One region of the Shewanella sp. SM101 genome, then DNA from elsewhere that is predicted to be linked to it. Evidence: predicted binding sites of a transcription regulator. Region 1 holds the regulator's gene; each other region holds the start of a gene.
The links. The regulator FliA, encoded in region 1, starts transcription of late flagellar genes. The targets are predictions, from matches to a motif close to CTAAAGNTNNNNNNNNNNNNGCCGATA.
Positions count from the first base shown of each region.

Region 2: a site for FliA is predicted at 1,451-1,477, ahead of L5M38_RS02190 (DUF5610 domain-containing protein). Genes of this name have one in related genera too.
Region 3: a site for FliA is predicted at 782-808, ahead of pomA (flagellar motor protein PomA). Genes of this name have one in related genera too.

Region 1 is NZ_JAKKRH010000012.1:87,716-89,989, forward strand. It holds gene flhF (flagellar biosynthesis protein FlhF) at 1-271, shown strand, start outside; gene L5M38_RS08680 (MinD/ParA family protein) at 276-1,157, shown strand; gene L5M38_RS08685 (RNA polymerase sigma factor FliA) at 1,150-1,863, shown strand; gene cheY (chemotaxis response regulator CheY) at 1,911-2,274, shown strand, end outside.
Region 2 is NZ_JAKKRH010000003.1:24,331-26,604, forward strand. It holds gene L5M38_RS02185 (ferredoxin--NADP reductase) at 1-666, opposite strand, end outside; gene L5M38_RS02190 (DUF5610 domain-containing protein) at 791-1,417, opposite strand; gene L5M38_RS02195 (histidine phosphatase family protein) at 1,644-2,261, shown strand; gene L5M38_RS02200 (FMN-binding glutamate synthase family protein) at 2,273-2,274, shown strand, end outside.
Region 3 is NZ_JAKKRH010000016.1:81,051-83,324, forward strand. It holds gene ispA ((2E,6E)-farnesyl diphosphate synthase) at 1-410, opposite strand, end outside; gene xseB (exodeoxyribonuclease VII small subunit) at 413-652, opposite strand; gene pomA (flagellar motor protein PomA) at 967-1,734, shown strand; gene L5M38_RS10860 (flagellar motor protein MotB) at 1,738-2,274, shown strand, end outside.

The DNA of each region.
Region 1 (2,274 bases):
TGCAGTCAATCATTTTAAACGCATTCCCCTATCTGGTGTCGTTCTCACAAAACTCGATGAATCTGTGTCGTTAGCAGGGGCATTAAGTGTGTTGATCCAAAACGGATTACCATTAAGTTATATTACTGATGGACAAAGAGTTCCTGAAGATATGAAAGTTGCGGATACCCTAGATTTAGCCCAGCAGGCACTCGCAGCGTTAGATAGTACAGAACAACAATCATTACAAGACACAGCGTGGTCAGATAATATGGCCTGTGCATTTGAGTAGATTTATGACCCTGGATCAAGCAAGTGGTTTACGTATGATGAATCAACCCTATAACGAAAAAGTGAAAGTAATCGCGGTCACTGGTGGTAAAGGAGGCGTGGGTAAAACCAGCGTTTCTATTAATACTGCTGTGGCATTAGCCGAAAAAGGCAAGCGTGTCTTGGTACTTGACGCTGACCTTGGCTTAGCAAACGTCGACGTCATGCTGGGTATTCGTGCCGAGCGTAACCTCTCTCATGTTCTCTCTGGTGATGCAGAGCTTGACGATATTATCGTGCGTGGTCCTAAGGGGATAGGCATAGTACCTGCCACCTCAGGAACACAGGGGATGGTGGAATTAAGCCCTGCGCAACATGCTGGATTAATCCGTGCATTTAGTGAGATGCGGACTCAGTTTGATATTCTAGTCGTAGATACTGCTGCTGGGATCTCAGATATGGTGCTCAGTTTCTCACGTGCTTCGCAGGATGTGCTAGTCGTTGTTTGTGATGAACCCACTTCGATTACCGATGCCTACGCCCTGATTAAAATTCTCAGCCGTGAGCATGGCGTGTTCCGTTTTAAAATAGTTGCCAATATGGTGCGTAGTTTACGCGAAGGTATGGAATTATTTGCTAAACTCAGTAAAGTGACCGACAGATTTTTAGATGTTGCACTTGAATTAGTCGCTACGATTCCATTTGACGAAAACTTACGTAAATCTGTTCGTAAACAAAAATTGGTGGTTGAAGCTTATCCTAAATCACCAGCGGCAATTGCGTATCAAGGATTGGCAAATAAAATTTTGAGTTGGCCTGTGCCGCAGCAACCTGGTGGGCATTTGGAGTTTTTCGTTGAGCGTTTAGTACAACGACCAGATTTTCAAGAGGAAAAAACGAGTGAATAAAGCCGCTGCGTATACTTGTTTAGACAATAAATCGTCGATCGTTGAACAGTATGCTCCGTTGGTTAAAAGAATTGCGCATCATTTACTCGCCAGACTACCTGCATCTGTGCAGTTAGATGATTTACTCCAAGCTGGGATGATGGGGTTACTAGAAGCATCATCCAAGTTTGATGGTGGCAAGGGTGCGAAATTTGAAACCTTCGCCGGCATACGCATACGTGGAGCCATGTTAGATGAAATTCGTCGTGGCGACTGGGTCCCTCGTTCCGTTCATCGAAATAATCGTAAGGTTGCACACGCTATTGATGAGTTAGAGCAAGAACTGGGCCGTGATGCACGCGACACAGAAATTGCAGAAAAACTTGATATGACGCTCGATGAGTACCATCATATTCTTAACGATGTTTCTGTCGGAAAAATCATAGGGATAGAAGATTTAGGCGTATCTCAGGATATACTTACAGTGAGTGATCGGTCCGATGATGATTCATTTGAAGCATTAGCTGAGAACCAATTTCATTCTGCTCTGGTTGAGGCAATTAAATTATTGCCTGAAAGAGATGCATTAGTGTTATCCCTGTACTACGATGAAGCATTGAATTTAAAAGAGATTGGCGCCATTCTTGAAGTCAGTGAATCGCGGGTTAGCCAGATATTAAGTCAGGCAATGTTGCGATTGAAAGCTAAACTCAAGCACTGGACATAAGTATAATTATTAATCGAGCACAGAATGTCAGCTCACCGGAGGAAACCTTGGACAAGAATATGAAGATTCTCATTGTTGACGATTTTTCGACAATGAGGCGTATCATCAAGAACTTGTTGCGAGACTTGGGGTTTAATAACACCCAAGAAGCAGACGATGGCTCAACAGCCCTGCCGATGTTGCAAAAGGGGGATTTTGATTTTGTTGTTACAGATTGGAATATGCCTGGTATGCAAGGAATCGATCTGTTAAAAGCAATTCGCGCTGATGATTCGCTAAAGCATTTACCCGTATTAATGGTAACTGCTGAAGCAAAACGTGAACAGATTATTGCTGCCGCTCAAGCGGGAGTGAATGGTTATGTGGTTAAGCCTTTTACCGCTGCAACGCTGAAAGAGAAGTTAGATAAAA
Region 2 (2,274 bases), on a different contig from region 1:
ACCATTAATCATACCCGGATTGCCGCAGATCATAACTTGAGAGTCAGCTGCGTTTAAGGTTAATCCTGCCTTTTTTTCGATTTCACCCGAGACTATTCCCTCGGGAATGCGGCACTGCAAAGCATCGGCAAAGGGTTTACGGGTCACACTCAAGACTAATGAAAATTGTTCAGGGTATTTGCGTTCTAAATTACGCAGCTTATCAAGATATGCCAAATCCTGTGCCTCGCGCACGCCATACACAAGCACGACTTTTTCAAAACGCTCCCAAGGTTCATCGGTGTCGAGCATAGACAAAAATGGCCCTACCGCTGTTCCTGTGGCTAAAAACCACAAATGCTTCCCTTGGAGTTCACCCTTAGGAATTTCAGCTAAGGTCATAAAACCGGTCGCGGTTGAGGTAATTTCAATTTCATCGCCTATTGCAAGGTTGTGTAATTGAGGCGATAACAGGCCATCCTCTACCGCAACGGCGAGCACCTCGGCATAGGGTTTATCGGGAGAATTAACTAAGGAGTAGGCTCTAGCCACACGCTTATCATCTTGCATTTGACTTAACTTGATAAACTGACCAGGAATAAATGGAGCTAACTCGGCAGCAATGCGCAATGAGAATAACTTATCACTCCAATCAATACGTTCTATCACTTGTCCCCTAATCCACATAACTTGCCCTCAAGCGAAACGTTAAATAGGCTTCCAGCATAGACTTTTTTCTGCACAACAAAAACCCCTTATATAAGGGGCTTATGACTATAACGCTGAATATAGAACTGAAAATACTGAGGTATTAACTCGGACTCGATGCTGTCTCATCAGTCTTCTTGTTAAAGCTATCTCTAAAGGCTTGCAGCCCCTCTTGCACTAAGCTGTAGGTTTTATCGACACCATCGGCAATATCACCCTGCAATACTTTAAGGCCGGACAGAATATCTTTAGCCTCTTTAAAGCCATTGTCGATGGCACCGCCAATAATCCCCATAAAGCTATCGAGTTGATCACTTAGACTCATACCCGAATTTTGTTGTTGGTGAATGCTAAAAAACTGCGTCGCAAAACTCACGATACGATCTGCAGTCGCTTCTGGAGAAGTATCTACGCCATTATCGTAAGCCGTCTGAATCGCGTTCTCGCCCATAGTGGGCGCTAATTCTTTATTAATCGACTCTATCGCTGCGCGATAAAGCAAGGCCATAGACTGATCGCCTGACTTGATATTCACATCTTGCTGTGCCGATAAAATCGCTTGATTCATCAGCTGCTTACTCGTTTGCTGCGCGGTTTGCTTCGAGGTTACTTCTGTGGCTTTCGCGTCCTTCGAATCACTCACTTCGGTGCCCTTAGACGCCGCGTTTTCAGCATATTTTTTCTGTGGCAAAGGAGTACTTTGCACTTGAGGGGGTTTATTGATTTCCATGATGACTATCCATTCAATTCGGGTCGACTTAATTATCGACCAAAATTTAACCAGCTTTAGTAATTTTTAGAATTGAAGTACCATCTGACCACAAGGCCATGATAAGGCCCACATAAATTAAGTGGGTTCATTCTTTAATAAGGTGCATAAAGCGCCAACCCACCGCAATGCAGATCATTACTATCGCTGAGCTTAGACATAAGCCAATAGAAAAGGATGTTACACCATGGCAGCAGGCCGCAGTTTGAGTCATTTCCGCTTTCACGGGTTTACACTAATCCTTAAGCACTATTTTAAGCATAATCTGGGTATCAATATAAAACGCTTTAGCCTGCTAACAAGCCTCGTCATATTCACTTGCCTCGGCTTTACTCCCATTAGCCAAGCTCATGCGGAGAGCAGACTAATTATTTTAGTCAGACATGCCGAAAAAGCCGACACGCCAGCCAATAACCCGCAGTTATCACCCAAGGGAGAAATGCGCGCAACATCACTGATCACTGCCTTGAGCCGCACGCCGCTGTCGCAACTTATTGCAACTCAATATCTAAGAACCCAACAAACACTCGCGCCCATCTCCGAGGCTCGCCATTTACCTGTGACGATAGTAGAAGCAGCCAAACCTATCGAAGGATATATTCAACACATTGTTGAACAAGTGCATGCTGTAAAGGGCAATACACTCATCGTTGGGCATTCAAACACTGTCCCACTGATCATTAAAGCCCTTGGCGGACCAGAGATCCAAGCGATCAGCGAAGATGATTATAGCCAGCTGTTTTTACTATCTCTTAATGATGACCAACCTGCGAGCTTGATCGCCACCCGTTACGGACAAGAATAAGGATAAATAACAT
Region 3 (2,274 bases), on a different contig from region 1:
ATATGTTGTTCGCTGCTGATCCCTGCTACGGCTTCGGTGACAATTTCAAAGGCTAAGGTTTGCAGAGCATCCCCCGCTAAAATGGCCGTCGCTTCATCAAAGGCAATATGCACGGTCGGCTGGCCACGGCGGAGCTCGTCATCGTCCATGGCGGGTAAATCGTCGTGGATTAATGAATAAGCATGGATACATTCAATGGCTGCGGCGCAAGCATCTAACTTTTCGAGTTCGACCCCAAACATGCGTCCTACACTGTATACGAGGAACGGTCGAATGCGCTTCCCTCCCAATAAGGCACCGTAAGTCATAGCGGCTTTTAATTGGGGAGCTGTATCTTCAAGCGTACTAAAACGCTGTTTTAATTGATCATCAACTCGTTGTTGATATTCTTGAATGGTACTGACTAACACGCTTATTCGCCCTCAACGGCATAGGGGGATAGGGGCGCATTTTCATCTTGTTTCAGTAAAATGGCCACTTTTTGTTGGGCTTGTTCGAGTTTTGCTTGGCTATTTCGAACGAGATTGATGCCACGTTCAAATTGTTTTAACGCGTCATCGAGGGATATATCGCCTTGTTCTAGATCGGCAACGATGCGTTCAAGTTCGCCAAGGGATTCTTCAAAACTAAGATTTTCGGGTTTCTTCGCCACGTTCAGGTTTCCTTTGATTTAGCGGACACAAGGTATATCAGGGCGGCGTAAGGGTCAAATTCAGACTAAAGATATTTGCTCAATAGCACGCTTTGTTACTGAAATTTTTCCAGAAAATATAAATTGTCGCTAAACTTGCTTAGTGTGTGTCCGATAACTGACAATAGTATCATCATTTGTATGGTAATTTTTAACTGGATAAACAAGGCTCGTATGTGTGTCGGTGGGATTATCTTATTCGGTAGAATAACTGAGTGTTCTTGCTTACCCAGAGTAAGTATTATGTCGTTTATTACGAAAATTGAGGAGCCGTTGTGGATTTAGCAACAATAATCGGAATTGTGGGAGCCTTTGGTTTTATTCTCGGCGCTATGGTGACCAGTGGCGGCTTGATGATTTTCGTTGATGTGCCCTCGATCCTGATTGTGTTCGGTGGGTCCTTCTTCGTGGTAATGATGAAGTTCACTCTTAAACAGTTTTTTAGTGCCGTTAAAATTGCTTTGAAAGCCTTTGTATTTAAGATTGATAAACCAGAAGATTTGATTGAGCAGTCAGTCACTATGGCGGATGCCGCCCGTAAAGGGGGGTTTTTGGCATTAGAAGAAGCTCAAATTACCAATACTTTTATGCAAAAGGCTGTTGATATGTTGGTCGACGGTCACGATGGTGAAGTGGTGCGTGCAGCCCTAGAGAAGGATATCGCTCTAACGGAAGAACGTCATCGGACGGGGATTGGCATATTTAGAGCCTTTGGCGATGTTGGCCCAGCGATGGGCATGATAGGTACGCTTGTGGGTCTTGTGGCCATGCTATCTAACATGTCAGATCCTAAATCTATTGGTCCCTCGATGGCCGTTGCTTTGTTAACCACATTATACGGCGCTATGGTCGCTAACATGGTTTGCTTGCCTATCGCGGATAAGCTAACAATTAGGATGGGAGAAGAAATGCTTAACCGTAATCTTATTATGGATGCGGTATTGGCGATTCAAGACGGACAAAACCCTAGGGTGATTGAAGGCTTCTTGAAAAATTATCTGGCTGAGAAAAATCGCAAAATAGATACAACGGACGGAGAGTAGCCAATGGCTAAGGCTAAGTGCAACTGTCCACCGCCCGGAGCACCTATGTGGCTTGCAACATTTGCCGACTTGATGTCGCTGTTGATGTGCTTCTTCGTGTTGTTATTGTCATTTTCTGAAATGGACGTGATGAAGTTTAAACAGATCGCGGGCTCAATGAAGTATGCCTTTGGTGTGCAAAATAAGGTGGAAGTTAAAGACATCCCGAAAGGGACTTCTGTCATTGCCTTAGAATTTAGACCAGGTCGCCCCGATCCGACTCCGATTGAAATCATTAACCAGCAAACGAATGAAATGACTGAACCTGTATTGGATTTCCAAGCGGGTGAAGACGATAGTGCGGGAGGCGTGCAGCAGCAAAATGGTTCTCAGCGGGGTGGCGAAGCGAGTGCTACGGCGCAAGAAGTGGCCGATGCGGTTAAAGCGGAAGCGGCAGCGGCGCAAGAAAAGATCAATCAGCAAGTGAAGAAGATGGCGCAGGAGCTCAATAAAGAGATCACCGATGGAGCGATTGAAATTGAGTCATTAGGTCAGCAGATT